4 regions of the Arthrobacter sp. efr-133-R2A-63 genome follow, and region 1 is predicted to be linked to each of the others. Evidence: riboswitches for the same ligand, from Rfam matches in the RefSeq annotation. Region 1 holds a riboswitch; each other region holds the start of a gene.
What was found. A riboswitch is a leader RNA that binds a small molecule or an ion and turns the genes downstream of it on or off. The one in region 1 is predicted to bind S-adenosylmethionine.

Region 1 (4,479 bases):
GCCTCGACAGTGACGCCGTCGGCCAGCTGCGGGACTACCTCGACGGCAAGGTCACCGTGCTCCTGGGCCATTCCGGCGTCGGGAAATCCACCATGGTGAATGCCCTGACCGGTGCCGAGCGCGCCACCGGCGGGGTCAACGCGGTGACGGGGCGCGGACGGCACACCTCGTCGTCTGCCCTTGCCCTGAAGCTCAGCGACGCCCCCGGCGGAAGCTGGATCATCGATACGCCCGGCATCCGTTCCTTCGGCCTCGCCCACGTGAACCCGGACCGCATCCTGCATGCCTTCCCGGACCTCGAACCCGGGACCGAAATGTGCGAGCGGGGCTGCAAGCACGATGCCAACGCTGTTCGGTGCGGCCTGGATTCGTGGGTCGCCGATGGCCACGCTGGCGAGTCGGGCCCGGCCCGTTTGGCATCGTTGCGCCGGCTCCTCGGCGCGGACCCGCGCATGGAAGCACAGGAAACCAAGGAACTGGGTACAGTCAACTAACTGCGCCGCTGCCGTCCTACCTCCCCGGCTCACCGGCGAAGAGACGGTAGTTTGGAACCATGACCCAACCCGATTCGAGCTACAACGACGACCTGCGGCTGGCACATGTCCTGGCCGACTCCGTCGATTCCCTGACAATGGAGCGGTTCAAGGCGCTGGACCTTCAGGTGGAGACCAAACCCGACCTGAGCCCCGTCACCGATGCCGACAAAGCCGCCGAGGAAGCGATCCGCGGGCAGCTTTCCCGTTCCCGCCCCCGTGACGCCGTCCTCGGGGAGGAATTCGGCAGCACGGGCCACGGCTCGAGGCGTTGGATCATCGATCCCATCGACGGGACCAAGAACTTCGTGCGTGGCGTACCCGTCTGGGCAACGCTGATCGCCCTCGTGGACGAGGGCGAGGTAGTGGTGGGGCTCGTGAGCGCTCCGGCGCTCGGCAAGCGTTGGTGGGCGGCCAAGGGCTCGGGCGCCTACATGGGCCGGTCGCTGGCCGCGGCCACCCGCTTGAAAGTTTCCAACGTGTCCCGGCTCGAAGACGCCTCGCTCTCCTACTCCGAGCTTTCCGAGTGGAAGCAGCACGGGAAGCTGGACAACTTCCTGGGCCTCGAGAACGATGTCTGGCGCAGCCGTGCGTACGGGGATTTCTGGTCCTACTGCCTCGTGGCCGAGGGCGCCGTGGACATCGCCGCCGAACCGGAACTCCAGGTCTACGACATGGCCGCCTTGGTGCCGATCGTGACCGAGGCCGGCGGACGCTTCACGTCCCTGGATGGCGCGGATGGCCCCTTCGGCGGAAACGCCGTCGCCACTAACTCGATCCTGCACTCCGAGGTCCTCAAGAGGCTCAACCCCGAACTCGACGACCTCCTCTAATCCGCCCATTCACTGAACAAACGACGGCGGACGCCCCCTTTCCGGGGCGTCCGCTGCTTTTTCTTCGGCGGAAGGCACATTTTTCGGGCGGTGTAACAATCCGCTTAACAATCGCGGTCACATTGGAACCGGCCTTGCCGGTGTCCTACTCTCTTTACAGGTCACGAGTGCCAGCGCGAAACCCCGGTTTGCTGGCCGGCAACCCTCCATCGCGGCGGGGTGCCCCGGGTGACGACCGGGCCGGTCCGGAACGGATGCGGCAAGCGCGGACCCCCTGCACGCAGGGGTCCCTCTTGAGTGAGGTCCCATGAGCACAGCCACAATTTCTTCCACGGCTCTTTCGCAGCACCATGATCCTGCGCAGCGGCACGGTGAGTCCCGGACTCCGGCATCGCGCCCATTGGCCGCCGTCACTGGAGCGGAGCTGCAGGCGCCCTTGATCCAGGGCGGCCAGATCCGCTACGCAAACCTCGACTACGGCGCTTCCGCGCCTGCACTGACCGTGGTCTCCGCATACCTCAACGAAATCCTGCCGTACTATGCGAGCGTCCACCGCGGCGCCGGCTATGCCTCGCAAATCAGCACCTCGGTCTACGAGAACGCCCGTAACATCGTCCGTGACTTCGTTGGCGGCAGGCCGGACGATTCCGTCATTTTCACGCGCAACACCACCGATTCCCTCAACCTGCTGGCGGGTTGCTTGCCGGTTGAGGACGGAAGGCATACCGGCGAAGTCCTGTACCTGGACATCGAGCACCACGCCAATCTGCTCCCATGGCAAGGTGTCCCCCATCGCAGCATCGTTGCCGCCGGAACATTGTCCGAGACTGTTGCCGCTGTCCGCACGGCACTCTCCCAGGGTGGCGTCAGCCTTCTGGCGGTCACCGGCGCGTCGAACGTGACCGGCGAGATCCTGCCCATCAAGGACCTCGCAGCCTTGGCCCACGAATTCGGGGCGCGGATCGTGGTGGACGCGGCGCAACTCGCCCCTCATCGCCGGATCGATATCGCCGCCGCGGAGGTGGACTACCTGGTCTTCTCGGGGCACAAGCTCTATGCACCGTTCGGTGCCGGCGTCCTGGTGGGGCGCCCCGACTGGCTCGACGCCGGCACACCGCACCTGGCAGGAGGCGGCGCCGTCCGCGAGGCACGCCTTGATTCCGTCAGCTGGGCCACGGGGCCGGCAAGGCACGAAGGGGGCTCTCCGAACGTGCTCGGCGCGGCCACCCTGGCCCGGGCCACACAGGTCATTGCCAGCCTCGACCACGAAGAATGGCACGCCCACGAGGCCGCCATCCGCTCGCACCTGGTCGAGGGCCTCAAGCAAATCGACGGCGTGACCGTGCACCAGATCTTCAGCGACACGGATCCCCAGGACACGATCGGCGTCGTGAACTTCTCGCTCCAGGGCTACGACGCCGGACTCGTCGCGGCCTATCTCGCGGCCGAGCACGGCATCGGCCTGCGGGACGGACGCTTTTGCGCCCACCCCCTGCTCAAGCGCCTTGGCCTTCCCTCCGGATCGCTGCGAGCCAGCTTCGGCGTGGGGTCGCGTTTGGAAGACGCCACCCGGCTCATCGCGGGCATCCAGGCCCTCAAAAGCAACGGCCTCGGCTGGGACTACGTGGTGGATGCCGGCCGTTGGGTGCCCGCGAACGATCACCGCAGCTACCCGGAGTGGGCTCCCAATACTCCCGGGACCGCAGGCGCCGCACCCTGCAGCACCGACTGATTGCGATAGATTCGTAGGGTATTTTTCCTGTCCTACGAAGGAGTCCCCGCGTGGCCCCGCGACCCAAAGGCACCTCAGCCGGCCCCAAGCTTTATCAGGAACGCCGACTCGAACTCGGTCGGAGTTTCCAGGACGGCGGAGAACACTATGAGCGGGTCCGGCCGGGCTACCCGGCGGACTCAGCTGACTGGCTGCTGCCGGAGGGGGCTCGGGACGCGGCAGACATCGGCGCAGGCACCGGAAAGTTCACCTCGCTGCTCGTCGAGCGGGGGCTGGCAGTGTCGGCAGTGGACCCCTCCACGGACATGCTCACCCAGCTGCGCACAGCGTATCCACAGGTGATCGCCCTGGAGGGCACGGCAGAGGCAACCGGGCTGGCGGACTCAGCATTCGACGTCGTCAGCGTTGCCCAAGCCTGGCACTGGTGCGATCCGCTCGCCGCGAGCACTGAGATCGCCCGGATCCTCCGACCCCACGGCGTCATCGGCTTGATCTGGAACCAATTGGACACTTCGGTGCCCTGGGTCCATCGCCTGTCCCGCATCATGCATGCCGGCGATGTCCACAAACCGGACTTCCGGCCTGTGGTGGGCCCCGAGTTCACCGGCCTCGAAAACCACGTCACGCGCTGGGAGGATCCCTTGGCTCCGGCAGACATCCTCGAACTCGTGAAGTCGCGCAGCTATTATCTCAGGGCGAACGATGCCACCCGGGCGAAGGTCATGGGCAATCTCCGGTGGTATCTCTTCGAACATCTGGGCCATGCAGAGGACAAGGTCATCCCCCTGCCCTATCTCACGCAGAGCTGGCGGGCGCGCAAAGCCTGATGCCGCCGGCACACGATAGGCTTGGAACCGTGAAGACCAGTGCGCCCTCCTCCTCCATCGAGGACTACGTCAAGGTCATCTACTCCTTTACGGAGTGGCAGGACAAACCCATCACGTCCTCACAGCTCGCGCAGCGGCTCGGTGTCGCCAACTCCTCCGTCTCGGAGATGGTCCGCAAGCTCAAGGACCAAGGCCTGGTGGACCACCAGCCGTACAGCGCCATCACTTTGACCCCCCAAGGAATGCATCTTGCCTTGGGCATGGTCCGCCGGCACCGCCTGATCGAAACCTACCTGGTGAGGGAGTTGGGCTACAGCTGGGATGAAGTCCATGACGAGGCCGAAATGCTCGAGCACGCTGTCTCGGACACCTTCATCGATCGCATGGCCGCCAAATTGGGCAACCCGGGACGCGATCCCCATGGTGACCCCATCCCCGCCGCGGACGGTTCGGTGAGCCTGCCGCACGCGCACCGGATGATCGAGCTCGACGACGGCCATTCCGGCAAGATCACCCGGATCAGCGACGAAAACCCTGAGCTGTTGCGCTACCTT
Region 2 (4,479 bases), on a different contig from region 1:
AGGCGGAAAAGTCCTCGATCGCGAAGCCCACGGAATCGAATACCGTGATCTGGTGCCTGGAGGTCCGGCCCGGCGCATGACCGCCAAGGACTTGCCAGAACTCGGTGACGGGAAAATCGGCGGACATTTGCTGGATCTCGCCTTCAATCCGCGTCTGGGGATCGTATTCCACAAAGACGTCGCCGAGGTCCAGGATGGCAGCGTCGAGTTCGGTCTTTCCTGGGCAATCGCCGCCGATCGCGTTGATGTGAACGCCCGGAGAAACCTGGTCTGCAGTCAGGATGGTGGCGTTGGCCTTGTCCGCGGTGCACGTGGTGATGACGTCGGCGTCTTCCACTGCGTGGGCCGCCGAGCCCGCGATGGTGATGTCGAAGCCGAGGGGAGCCATGTTCCTGACGAACTTCTCCATCGCAGCCGGATCAGTGTCCCAGATCCTGACAGTGTTGATGCCCAGGGCTGCCCGGAAGGCCAGCGCTTGGAACTCCGACTGGGTTCCGGTTCCGATCATCGCCATGACCCGTGCATCGGGGCGCGCAAGTTTCTTGGCGACCATGCCGGACGTGGCCGCCGTCCGCAGCGCCGTCAGCACTGTCATCTCCGCGAGGAACGTCGGGTAGCCGTTATGGACATCGGACAGGACACCGAAGGCTGTCACAGTCTGGAAGCCGCGCGCTGGATTCGAAGGGTGTCCATTGACGTACTTGAAGCCGTATGTTTCCTGGTCACTGGTGGGCATCAGCTCGATGACGCCAAACGCGGTGTGACTCGCCACCCGCGGGGTCTTGTCAAAAGATTCCCATCGCCGGAAGTCGTCTTCCAAGTACTGAATCATCTCCGAAATGATGGTTTCCGGGCCTCGCCCGGCCGTCCAGCGGACCATATTGCGGACATCGACAAAGCGCGTCATGTGCGCTCCTTTCCCTCATGAGCATTGTTGCTATGAGGCTACGGAGCGGCGATATGCATCCGCAATTGCCAAAGTATGTACTTTTCATTGAAAAAATGCACAAAATGACGAGTCCTTTCGAACATAATGCTCATGAGGTTTGTCGCCGCCAAGCAACCGGCTACCGCAGGACGGAGCTGAGCAGCAGGCTTGTCTCGCTATTGACGATCCCCTCGATCCCGCGGATCCTGCCCAGCACTTGGTCAAAGTCGCTGAGGCTTTCCGTGCGCAGCTCAGCCACGAGGTCCCAGCCGCCATTCGTGGTGTGCAGTGCCCAAATCTCGGGGAGCCCCCTCAGCTGGCGAATGACCCTGTCGGCCGACCTTCCTTCCACGGCAATGAGCGCAATAGCCCGGATCGCAAGTGGATCGACTTCGTCGCGCACCCTCGCGGTGAAGCCAACGATCGTTCCGGAGGAGACCAGGCGCTCGAGCCGGCTGTTCACGGTGGCCCTGGCGACGCCCAGCTGGCGCGCGAGGCTCGCGACAGATGCCCGGCCGTCCTCCCTGAGGGCGGAGAGGAGCTGGCGGTCAAGGTCGGTGAGTGCTGCCATAAAGATAAACGTATCGCCCATTCCCCAAGTGGGCCTGAGTCCGTAGGGTATCGACATGAGCATCTACATCAGCCCCGACTCTGCTGCGTGGTCGCTGACGGCCATGGCAACCGGTGCGTCAGCGGGATCAATCGATGATGCGAACGGCATGTCCAACTTGATAAAGGAAATCTACGAGACAGAAGGTTTCGAAGCGCTGTCTGGCGTGGTTTTTGCCCTGGCTCATCACAACAGCCTCTCGCTGCACGCACTCGCCACGGCCACCGGGATATCCGTGCACGAGTTGCTGGAAATCCGGAAGCATCAAGGTTCCACGTTTCATCACTCCCCCACAGGAGTAGCATCGCGCTTTGATGCCGTTTCACCCCGGGTCCAGGCAAGCCTGGACCCGCTGCCTACAGAAACCGAAGCCTAGGGTCCGCGCCAGCGTGGCCCCACCCGCCGGCTCCCCACCGGCCGCCCCCCGGTTACGGAACATGACGACGGCCGGTGATGCGGGCCGCCGTCGTGGGTGTTATTTTTCTTCTTGAGTAATGAGCACCAGCGCGAAGCCCTGACTTGCTGGTCGGCAACCCTCTCTCCGGCGGGGTGCCTCAGGTGACTACTCGGCGTATCGACACTTTCGAACTGCAAGCGTGACTGAGGAGCACCAATGCCTGAACCCACCGAGGAAAAACTCTCCTACCGTCTCATCACGGGCCCTGACACCAAGGAATTCTGCGAGCGGATCTCCACCGCCCTCGCAGAGGGATACGTGTTGCACGGCAGCCCGGCCGCGACTTTCAACGGCAAGGACGTGATTGTGGCACAAGCCATCGTCCTGCCCGCGGCGATCGCGAGCGCGGATGCCGCCGTCGCCAATGCGGTGGATCAGCTTGATGAAGAGTTCGACGGCGAGGGCCACGCATGAGCTACGCAGGCGACCTCAGCCCGCACGACGCCTGGGCCAAGCTCGAGCAGGGCGCCATCTTGGTGGACGTCCGCACCGAAGGCGAGTGGGCACACATCGGGATCCCGGACACCAAAGCCACCGAAAACGATCCCTTGTTCATCCAGTGGAACCTGGCCGGCGGCATCCCCAACACCCGCTTCATCGAACAGCTGACACAACAGGCTCCCGAGGGGGACGGCACGGAACTCGTCTTCCTCTGCCGCTCCGGCCAGCGCTCCATCGCGGCCGCGATCGCCGCAACCCAGGCCGGATACACCGCCTACAACGTCCTCGAGGGCTTTGAGGGCGAACCGGACCGCTACGGCGAGCGAACCGTGAATGGCTGGAAAAACCGTGGACTTCCGACGAACCTGGGGAATATCTAAGTGACTTTCAATCCTGACGCCGCCAGCTGGAGCCCTGACACCCAGGCAGTCCGCGGCGGTCTTGACCGTACCAACTTCCAGGAAACGTCCGAAGCCGTCTTCTTGAACTCCGGTTTCGTCTACCAGTCCGCCGCGGCTGCCGAGCGTGCCTTCACAGGCGAGGACGAACGCTTCGTCTACTCCCGTTACGGCAACCCTTCGGTCGCCACCTTCCAGGAGCGCCTCCGCCTGCTTGAGGGCACCGAAGCGTGCTTCGCGACGGCGTCGGGCATGTCAGCTGTCTTCACCGCCCTCGGTGCGTTGCTGGCGGCTGGTGACCGCGTGGTTGCCGCCCGCTCGCTCTTCGGTTCCTGCTTCGTGATCCTCAACGAGATCCTGCCGCGCTGGGGGGTCGAGACCGTCTTCGTCGACGGGCCGGACCTCGACCAATGGCGTGCCGCGTTGTCCGAGCCGACAACGGCGGTGTTCTTCGAGTCGCCGTCGAACCCCATGCAGGAAATCGTGGACATTGCCGCGGTGAGCGAGCTTGCCCACGCGGCGGGCGCCACGGTCGTCGTCGACAACGTCTTCGCCACCCCCTTGCTGCAGCGCTGCGGCGATCTCGGCGCAGACGTGATTGTCTACTCCGGCACCAAGCACATCGACGGCCAAGGACGGGTCCTGGGCGGCGCGATCCTGGGCACCAAGGAGTTCATCGACGGGCCGGTCAAGCAACTCATGCGGCACACCGGGCCGTCCCTTTCCGCGTTCAACGCCTGGGTCCTGACCAAAGGCCTGGAGACGATGGCCCTGCGGGTCAACCACTCCTCGGCATCTGCGTTGCGGATCGCCGAATGGCTTGAGGCACAACCGGCCATCAGCTGGGTCAAGTACCCGCTGCTGAAGTCGCACCCGCAGCACGAGCTCGCCGCGAAGCAAATGAAGGCCGGCGGAACGGTGCTCACTTTCGAGCTGCTCCCCTCCGCGGGGCGATCAGCGAAGGAGGCCGCCTTCGCGCTGCTGGACGGGCTCGCCGTCATCGACATCTCGAACAACCTGGGCGACTCCAAGTCCCTCATCACGCACCCCGCCACCACCACGCATCGCGCCATGGGTCCGGAAGGCCGCGCAGCCATTGGCCTGAGCGACGGCGTCGTGCGGCTTTCGGTGGGGCTGGAGGATGTGGACGACCTCATCGGGGACCTCGAGCGGGCCCTCAAGCAGGTCTAGCCCGGCGCTTCGCGCCAGTCTTGGCGCACCCAGGTGAGGACGGGCTGCGGCTTGGTGTCGCTCTCGTCCCGCTCTGAGCGCATCGTGATCTGAACAGCGTGCTCGACGACGGCGGCCAGCCCGGCGGCGTCGGGCGCGCCCCCGTTGCTGCCGCTCCAGCGTTCGGCAACACCACGCTGCTCGATGGCGCCATTGCCACGGCCCAGGATGGCTGCCACGCCGGTTTGGACCAAGTCGAATTCGCCCTGTTCGGCGAGCACAGGTTCCAGATACTCCACCAAGGACCAGACAACGTCCGCGGCGGGCTCAGGGCGGAAGGTCCCGAAGTCCAGCAGCTCGGTGCGCAGGCCGAAGTTGCTTGCCTGCCAGGACGCCATCCGCAGAAGCGCCGTGGGCACGGCCGCCGGCTCTATTCCGGCATGGTATTCACGAACAGACGTCTCAACCAGGGCCC
Region 3 (4,479 bases), on a different contig from region 1:
CACGGGTCAGCGGCGAGGTTCCGGACAGCAAGCCGACGACGGCGCCCGTCGACAGAAGCGCGATGCCCACCAGCGTACCGGCCACGGCAAGTGCCGAGAAGCCCGTCATGCCGAAGATGAACGGCAGGATGGGCACGATGGCGCCCGAAGCGAAGAAGCAGAAGCTCGAGATCGCGGCGCCCCATGCGGAGCCAACGGCCTCGTGCTCATTGACGGTTTCTTCCACTTCGGGGTGGAGCGAAAGGCTTGGATCGCAGTCGCAGCTGTAGAGGCCCATGCGCTCGGCGGCCCGGTGTTCGGCGGATTCGCGGGACATGCCCCTGGCTAGGTACACCAGCACCAGCTCATTGTGCTCGATGTCCAGGGCCGGGGCTGCGGTCAGCGTGGCCTGGGTGGGGCGGGTGGCCTTGAGGAGCTCGAGCTGGGAGCGGACAGAGACATACTCGCCCGCTCCCATGGACAGTGCGCCCGCCAGCAGTCCGGCGATGCCGCTGAACAGGACCACGGTTGCGGGAACTCCGGTGGCCGCCATGCCCATCACGAGGGAAAGGTTGCTGACCAGGCCATCGTTGGCGCCGAAGACGGCAGCGCGGAAGGTACCGGACAACCTGTTGCGGCCGCGGGTCGCCAGGCCGCGGACTACTTCTTCGTGGATCTGTTCGTCAGCCGCCATGGCGCGGGTTGCTGCCGGATCCTTCGCGTACGGCGAGCGTCCTTCAGCCCGTTGGGCGAGGGCCAGCACGAACACCGATCCGAAATTCCGGGCCAGGAAGCCGAGCATTTGGCTCCGAACGGAGGCCGCCTTCGGCATGCCGGCGTGTTGGCCGAGGAGCTTGAGCCAGTGTGCCTCATGGCGGCCCTCGGCCTCTGCGAGGGCCAAAAGGATATCGCGCTCCTCGCCGTCGCGTCGCTGAGCCAGTTGGCGGTACACGGCGGCTTCGGCACGTTCGTCGGCCAAGTACTGCCGCCAGCGCTTGATGTCCGACGACGACGGGGGAGTCTTGGGGGCTGCTGCGTCTTGGGAGGGACTGCTTGAGTCCTGCGGATTGTCTGGATGCGAGTTGTCTGAATGCGAGGGTTTTGTGCGGGGGTGCACCGGGACTCCTGGGTTGCTGGGGCGGGCTTCATCGCCTCATTGCAGCTCCACTTTATCGCCAATTTCCGCGGTTTTTCGGCTGGCAATCCTCACTGGACTTTTTAGGCGCGCCTCAAAAACCGGGAGGCTCGCCGGAGGCCTTGACCGCCGCAGGGGGCAGTGCTGGGATGGATGGACAGGGTCCACGAATTGGCGGGGTGGCGTTGGATCGGCTGCCTCACGTGCCTGTGCGATGGGCTCAGCGGCACGTCGAACGGAGGTTGCACCATGGACAGCACCGAGACCCACGCCCGCCACCCGGACCGTCCCACGGTCGAGGCCGATCCCGCCTATGACTACAGCGAAGACCTGGAGGTGGACGAGGACTGGGAGGAAGAATCCGAGGTCCTGGACGACGACGAACGGGTGGTCCCGCTCGACGCCGAGGAACACCGAGAGGCCGAAGAGATCGAATAGCGCCGACTCGCTGAACTTGGCCGCTAAAAAGCGCTTGCTAGAACGCGCTCAGGATGAAGTGCTTCTGCACGCCCGCACGGTGCCCGGTTGCCGCAACCGTGAGCGTAAGTTTCCGTGTGGCCGGGAACCAGCGGGCGGGCTGAACCGCTTTTGAGAGTGCTTCGGTGATGAGCCGCGGCTCATGATGCCAATAGCGTTCCAGGTTTCCGTCCACCACGAACGTGATGGAGCCTTGGGAGAGGTCGACGCCGGGAATCACCCGGACGAACTCGTCCACCCGACGGGGGCGGGGCAAGAAGAGGGCGCTGGACTGGATAGTGCGGTCGGCTGTGGCGGTGGCGCCGTTTTCGAAAGGCATGGCCTTCTCCTATGGAGTTGCTCTTGCCCGTTCGGTTGTCTCTGGTCCGAACCGGGCCGCTTCTTCATCCGAACCACCCGTGAACATGGGGTTGGCGTGTGGCAAGTCGGAGCTTGGCGCCACATCTCTTGAAGCTGTTCCTACTGTACATGCGACGGCGGCGCCGCACCTCTCGAAGGAGAAAGCGCGGCGCCGCCGTCGTACCTGGTTTTGTGAAACCTAGTGGGTGGCCACCGGGTGGGCCTCCAGCGGGAGTTCCTCCGCGGCCGTTCCGGCAACGCGGCGTTCCCAGGCTTCGCGGACGGCCGGCTCGGTGGGCGGCGTGAGGAGGGAGACCACGAAATAGACGGCGAACGAGGCGCCGAGGCCCCAGTAGATCGGATCGTTTGCGTAGACGCCGTCTTCGCTGGGGATGATTCCCGTGGCGTAGGCGATCAGCAAGGCAAGGGTCAGTACAGACCCGACTGCCATGGACCAGGCTGCGGCAATACCCGTGCCGCGCTTCCAGACCAAGCCGCCCAGGATGGCAACCAGCAGGCCACCTACCAGGATGTCGTAGGCGATGGTCAGGGCCACCACGACGTCTTGCGCCGCCATGGAGATCAACACTGCAACGATGCCCAGGCCAAGGACCCAGTAGCGGTTGGCCTTGACGTCATGCTCGGGATTTTCGGTGTCGTTGGTGTTGATCGTCTTGCCGAACCAGCTGGCCACGAACGGGACCACGTCGGCGCGGGCAACGGTGGCCGCGGCGATGAGGGCTCCGGACGCTGTGGACATCATGGCGGCGACTGCTGCGGCCATGACAAGGCCGCCGATGCCGATCGGCAGGATGTGCGTGGCTACCTCGGCGTAGACGACGTCCTTGCCAAGGGCCTTGACATCGATGTTCGGCAGGGCCACCCGGGCAGCCAGGCCGATCAGGGCGCCGGCCACGCCGTACAGGACGCAGTAGATGCCGGCGGTGGCGCCGCCCCATCGGGCCACCTTGGGGGTCTTGGCGGTGAAGACGCGCTGCCAGATGTCCTGGCCGATCAGCAGGCCAAGGGTGTAGACCACGAAGTACGTGATGATGGTCTGAGCCCCGATGCCGTCCAACTGGAAGAAGCTGGCGTCAACACGGGCACGGATGCCTTCGAAACCGCCTGCCGCGTTGAGGACGAACGGGAGCATGAGGAAGAAGATGCCCACGGTCTTGATGATGAACTGCACCTGGTCGGCGAGGGTGATGGACCACATGCCGCCGATGGTGGAGTAGACCAGGACGATGGCGCCGCCGACGGCGATGGCGAGCCAGCGCTCCCAGCCGAAGAGGACAACGAAGATGGTGGCGTAGGCGCCCGTGGACGTGGCGCACAGCATGAGGGTGTAGGCCAGCATGACGATGCCGGAGGTCTGCGTGGCACGCTGGCCGTAACGCAGGCTCAGCATCTGGGAAACCGTGTAGATCTTCAACCGCTGGATGGTGCCGGCGAACAGCAGGCTCAGGAGGAGGACACCCGAACCGATCGCGACCACCAGCCACATGCCGGAAACGCCGAACTTGTAGCCGAGGCCGACGCCGCCAACCGTCGATGCGCCACCGAGGACGACGGCGGCCATGGTACCGGTGTAGAGCATCGGACCGAGGCGGCGCCCTGCCACCAGGAAGTCGCTGTTGTTCTTGGTGCGCGACTTGCCCCACCAGCCGAAGGCCAGCATGGCGAGCAAATACACCACCACGATCGCAATATTGATGAACGAAGAGTCCACGGTTGGCTCCTGAAAGTGATGCGCAGAGCTCTGGGGGATTCCGACGCCGGTCCGCGGGGTTTCGTGCGGGGTTGCGGAAGGTCTCTGCGCTGGTGATTGGGGAGAGTAGTCTGTGATGTATGCCTCACAAACAACACTTGTTGCCTATGAGGATACGTAGTGATGCGAGTAACAGTCAAGATGCCGTCTCGCCCAGCGGACGCATCGGCACTCCTCCAGCTAGCCAAAGGCCCTGCCACGCCGGCGATCCGGCTACTATTGCTGCAATGACAGGGCCGCATAAACGGCCTGAAAGGTTCGTGAATGAAGGCTCTCCCCGTTGAACCGAGCAACGTCCCTGTTGCCATCGGTTCCAGAATCCGTGCCGCCCGCCAATCGCAGCGGCTCACCATCGAGCAGGTTGCCGACGCCACCGGCCTGACCAAAGGGTTCCTGAGCCGTGTGGAGCGTGACCTGACATCGCCGTCGGTCGCTTCCCTCGTGACGCTTTGCCAGGTTCTTTCGGTGTCCATCGGAGACCTTTTCGCCGCACCGGAGACGCATCTGACCCGGCGCGACGACGGACCACGGATTTCGCTCGGCGGCCAGGGCATCGTGGAGCGTCTCCTGACGGCGCGCTCCGAACGGCGATTGCAGATCCTGCAGGCCTCGATCGAGCCCCGGGGCCGGGGAGAGGCCGAGCTTTACGCCGTCGATTGCGATGTCGACGTCCTGCACGTCGTCAAGGGCCGCATCACCTTGATCCTCACCAACGAGGAGTACGAGCTCGAAGAGGGAGACACGCTGTCCTTCCCGGGCCGCGAACCCCACACCTGGG
Region 4 (4,479 bases), on a different contig from region 1:
TGTTGGCCGCGCCCTCGGGATCACGACGGCGATCATCCCCAGCGGCCTGGACTCCTACTGGTGGACCGTGCCGGTGCTCGTCCTCTCCGCCGTGCGGCACGCCATCGTCGAAGAAGTGATCGTGGTGGGCTATCTCCTGGACCGGTTCGGGAAGTTCGGATGGAGCACTCCGTTGGCGATCGTGCTCAGCGCGCTCCTGCGCGGCAGCTACCACCTGTACCAAGGCTTCGGGCCGTTCATCGGCAACGCCGTCATGGGCCTCGTGTTCGGATGGATCTACACCAGGACCAAACGGGTCATGCCGCTCGTGGTGGCCCACGCGCTCCTGGACATCGTGGCGTTCGTCGGCTTCAGCGTCTTCGGCAAGGCCATTGGCCTGGGCTAGCGCGCGTTAAAAGGTTTCGGCCGCCATTGCTGGGTGACGTCATTGGCACCCGCACATGGCGGCCGAAGCTTTTCCGGGCTTCCTTGCCCGTTGATCCGTCAGATCGTGACGGGATGGTCCGTCAGATCGTGACGGCTCCGTTGGCGGTTTCGAACGTTACTGACATGATTCCCGGCGTCCCGTGCGGAGCCATCCATTGGACTGCGACGTCCTCGAGGGGCTTTTCCACGGGTTCACCAAGCCACTCGGTGACGCGCTCCGCGGAGCCGGCAATGGTGAGGCTGGACATCTTGACGTCGCTTGGGTAAACGAGCGACGGGTGAAGTGCGGGGTCGCCCTCCCAGCGGAGCAGGTAGGGAACCTGGGGATCGGCGATGAGTCCCAGGATGCCGATCTGCGACCAGACGAGTTCCCGGCCATCCGGGAACTTGCGGTTGCCTGGGACGGCGGCGCGTCCGAGCCGCTGCTCGAACGGGCTCAGGTCGTCCACAGCGACGCACCAGCCCATCCACCCACCTCCTGCGGCGGAGCGTGCACGGACAGCTTGTCCAAAAGGTGCCTTGTCGGAGGCCGGGTGGTCCAGGACCTCGACAACTTCCAGGTATTTGTGGTCAGCAAGGGGAATGATCATGTTCCGGGTACCAAAGCGCGGATGCACTCCGCCCCGGACCGCGTCCACTCCCAATGCTGCGGAAATCCGCTCGGTGGTGGCCAACAGGCCATCTCGTTCACAAGCGTAAGAGACGTGATCCATGCGCATGGCTTCATCTTGGCACTTTGTGATGGAGCTCTCAGCTAAGTCAAGCCTAACCAAGGTGGGATGTATCGAAAAGGCCGCTCAGGGTCACTTCAGGACGCGCCGGGACAGAAAACTTCTGCGTTCGTCACAAAGCTTCCGGAGCCCGCAATACCCTCCCTAGACTGACGGCAACCGCTCGCCGGCATGCTGAACCCTTCAGCCCGGCAGGCTGACGCACGGCAAGAGCCCAGACAACCAGGAGTCCGCATGTCCCAAGGATGGTCATTCGAAACGCGCCAAATCCACGCCGGCCAGGAGCCGGACGCCGCCACCGGCGCCCGCGCCCTCCCCATCTACCAGACCACCTCGTTCGTCTTTCCCAGCGCGGAAAGCGCGGCCAACCGCTTTGCACTGGCCGAACTGGCGCCCATCTACACCCGGATCGGCAACCCCACGCAGGATGCCGTGGAGCAGCGCATAGCGAGCTTGGAGGGTGGCTTGGCTGCGCTCCTGCTGAGCTCCGGCCAGGCCGCGGAAACCTTCGCCATCCTCAACGTGGCCGAGGCCGGTGACCACGTGGTCGCCAGCCCGAGCCTCTACGGCGGCACGTACAACCTGCTGGCCCATACACTGAAGAAATTCGGCATCTCGGTCACCTTCGTCGAGGATCCGGACAACCTGGACCACTGGCGGGACGCGGTGCAGCCAAACACCAAGCTGTTCTTCGCCGAAGTCGTCTCCAACCCCCGGCAGGACGTCTTGGACATCGAGGGTGTCTCCCGCATCGCGCACGAGGCGGGAGTCCCGCTCGTCGTGGACAACACCCTCGCCACGCCCTACCTGATCCGGCCCATCGAGTGGGGAGCGGACATTGTGGTGCATTCGGCCACCAAGTACCTGGGCGGGCACGGCTCCGCCATTGCCGGTGTCATCGTGGACTCCGGCAACTTCGATTTCGGCAAGGACCCTGAGCGGTTCCCCGGCTTCAACACCCCGGACCCCAGCTACAACGGCCTGGTCTATGCCCGCGACCTCGGCAAGGACGGGGCCCTCGGCGCGAACCTCTCCTACATCCTCAAAGCCCGGGTCCAGCTCCTGCGCGACCTCGGCTCGGCGGTTTCCCCGTTCAACGCTTTCCTGATCTCCCAGGGAATCGAAACCCTCAGCCTGCGGGTGGAGCGCCACGTGGACAACGCCACCAAGGTGGCGCAATGGCTCGAAGGGCGCGACGACGTCGAATCGGTGGCGTACGCGGGGCTGCCTTCCAGCCCGTGGTTCGAACGGGGCCGGAAGTACGGCCCCAGGGGCACCGGCGCCGTGGTGTCCTTCACCATCAACGGCGGGGTCGAGGCGGGCAAGCGCTTCGTGGACGCCCTGGAACTGCATTCGCACGTGGCCAACATCGGCGACGTCCGGTCCTTGGTCATCCACCCGGCGTCGACGACGCACAGCCAGCTGACGCCGGAACAGCAGGCCGTTGCGGGAGTGACCCCTGGCCTGGTGCGGCTGTCCGTCGGAATCGAGCACATCGACGACATCCTCGCGGACCTCGAGTCGGGATTCCGGGCAGCCAAGAGCGCCTAGCACGGGCCCGGAGGGCGTACGAGGCTGGCCGGCGACGCAAGATGAATCTTCGCCGGCCAGCCTTCCCAGCCACCCCTTCGTGAACAAAACGCGGCCAAGTGTCACAAAGATGTCATAATCTTCGTCAGAAGGGGTCCGGTTTTCCTAGACTCTTCCTATAGGTCATGAGTGCCAGCGACAGCCCCGGCTTGCTGGCCGGCAACCCTCCATTCGCGGTGGGGTGCCCCGGGTGAAGACCTGGCCCTTCGCTGTGTTGGCGGCGGGCAAGCGCGATGTGAGGTGTCAACGAATGACAATTGCTGCAACAGCCATACCCCTTTCCGGTACCCAGGACGGAACCCTCAAGTATGTTTCCGTGGGCGGACTCGAGCTGGAGGCCGGAGGTTCCCTCCCGGACGTCGTCCTTGCGTACGAGACGTGGGGGCGGCTCAACGCAGACGCTTCCAACGCTGTCCTGGTGGAACATGCATTGACCGGCAGCACCCATGTGGCCCGTGGCGAAAGCGACGAAGACGGCTGGTGGGAGCAGCTTGTGGGTCCCGGCGCCACCATCGACACGGACCGCTACTTCGTGGTCTCCGTCAACATTGTGGGGGGCTGCTACGGCAGCACGGGGCCGTCGTCGAGCGCTCCTGACGGCAAGCCGTGGGGCTCCCGCTTCCCGCTCGTGACCCTGCGGGACAGCACGGTGGCCGAGGCCAGGCTGGCTGACGCCTTGGGGATCCACAGCTGGCACACCGTCGTGGGCGGGTCCATGGGCGGTGCCCGTGCACTGGAATGGGCCGTCGGCTATCCGGACCGCGTCAAGCGATGCGCCGTGATCTCCATCGGGGCGTACAGCACCGCCGAGCAGATCGCGTTCGCACAGGCCCAGACGCTCGCCATCCGGCAGGACGCCGACTTCAACGGCGGAGACTACTACGGACAGGCCGCCCCCGAAGCGGGTCTGGCCCTTGCCCGGCGGATTGCCCACATCACCTATCGCTCGGCAGACGAGCTGGACTTCCGCTTCGGCCGGAACGCCCAGGGCGGCGAGGCACCCCTCCAGGCTGCCGCGTTGGGGGACCGGGGCCGCTACCAGGTGGAGAGCTACCTGGACCACCAGGGGAGCAAGCTGGTCCAGCGCTTCGACGCCAATAGCTACATCGCCATTACCGAAGCGCTCATGAGCCACGACATCACGCGCGGCCGGGGCTCGTTGGAGGATGCGTTGTCCGTGGCCACGGCGACGTTCTTCGTGGCCTCGGTGGACTCGGACCGGCTCTATTTCCCGGAGCAATCCCGCGAGCTTGCCAAGGCCTTGCCCGGAGAGGTCCCGGTTCATGTCATCGAGGCGCCGATCGGGCACGACGGTTTCCTCACCGAGATCGGCCAGCTCGGCCCCCAACTGCGCGAGGCATTCTTCGGCTAGCGCGCCTCTTCGGCTGAATCAGCCGTTCATGATCTCCTGGCGGAGCTTCATGTAATCCTCCATGGCGATTTTCCCGTCGCTGTACTCCTGGTCCAGCTCGGCCAGTTTCCGTGCACGGTAGCCTTGGGGCGCGCTGTTCGGCTGGGGAGCGCCGCTCGCTTGCGGAGTAGCCCACGACGGCGGAACGGCCTGCCGCGCGGGCGTCGCCATCGGGGGTTGCGGCTCAGCCGGGATGACCACCGGGGGTTGCTCCGGGTATCCGACGGGGTTGTGCTGCGGAGGATAGGGCTGCCCGGGGTAATTCTGCGGAGGGAAGTCCTGGATCCTGCGCTGGCGCGACCGGTTGTACATGCGGATCCC

Region 2: linked by a shared signal. The riboswitch ahead of QRN45_RS14875 (DUF1737 domain-containing protein) and the one ahead of QRN45_RS02020 (aminotransferase class V-fold PLP-dependent enzyme) in region 1 are both predicted to bind S-adenosylmethionine.
Region 3: linked by a shared signal. The riboswitch ahead of QRN45_RS17435 (hypothetical protein) and the one ahead of QRN45_RS02020 (aminotransferase class V-fold PLP-dependent enzyme) in region 1 are both predicted to bind S-adenosylmethionine.
Region 4: linked by a shared signal. The riboswitch ahead of metX (homoserine O-acetyltransferase MetX) and the one ahead of QRN45_RS02020 (aminotransferase class V-fold PLP-dependent enzyme) in region 1 are both predicted to bind S-adenosylmethionine.

What each region holds. Positions count from the first base shown of each region.
Region 1 is NZ_JARVRG010000004.1:302,669-307,147, reverse strand. Features, by position in the region: gene rsgA (ribosome small subunit-dependent GTPase A) at 1-494, shown strand, start outside; gene hisN (histidinol-phosphatase) at 554-1,366, shown strand; SAM riboswitch class IV at 1,526-1,638, shown strand; gene QRN45_RS02020 (aminotransferase class V-fold PLP-dependent enzyme) at 1,674-3,098, shown strand; gene QRN45_RS02015 (class I SAM-dependent methyltransferase) at 3,149-3,925, shown strand; gene QRN45_RS02010 (metal-dependent transcriptional regulator) at 3,955-4,479, shown strand, end outside.
Region 2 is NZ_JARVRG010000026.1:70,550-75,028, reverse strand. Features, by position in the region: gene ocd (ornithine cyclodeaminase) at 1-907, opposite strand, end outside; gene QRN45_RS14885 (Lrp/AsnC family transcriptional regulator) at 1,068-1,499, opposite strand; gene QRN45_RS14880 (hypothetical protein) at 1,555-1,914, shown strand; SAM riboswitch class IV at 2,029-2,141, shown strand; gene QRN45_RS14875 (DUF1737 domain-containing protein) at 2,152-2,409, shown strand; gene QRN45_RS14870 (rhodanese-like domain-containing protein) at 2,406-2,816, shown strand; gene QRN45_RS14865 (O-succinylhomoserine sulfhydrylase) at 2,817-4,025, shown strand; gene QRN45_RS14860 (glutamate--cysteine ligase 2) at 4,022-4,479, opposite strand, start outside.
Region 3 is NZ_JARVRG010000031.1:47,927-52,405, forward strand. Features, by position in the region: gene QRN45_RS17425 (VIT1/CCC1 transporter family protein) at 1-1,096, opposite strand, end outside; gene QRN45_RS17430 (hypothetical protein) at 1,364-1,552, shown strand; gene QRN45_RS17435 (hypothetical protein) at 1,590-1,910, opposite strand; SAM riboswitch class IV at 1,925-2,044, opposite strand; gene QRN45_RS17440 (sodium:solute symporter family protein) at 2,130-3,662, opposite strand; gene QRN45_RS17445 (helix-turn-helix domain-containing protein) at 3,966-4,479, shown strand, end outside.
Region 4 is NZ_JARVRG010000024.1:53,535-58,013, forward strand. Features, by position in the region: gene QRN45_RS12855 (CPBP family intramembrane glutamic endopeptidase) at 1-385, shown strand, start outside; gene QRN45_RS12860 (VOC family protein) at 507-1,145, opposite strand; gene QRN45_RS12865 (bifunctional o-acetylhomoserine/o-acetylserine sulfhydrylase) at 1,392-2,708, shown strand; SAM riboswitch class IV at 2,869-2,984, shown strand; gene metX (homoserine O-acetyltransferase MetX) at 2,998-4,119, shown strand; gene QRN45_RS12875 (hypothetical protein) at 4,138-4,479, opposite strand, start outside.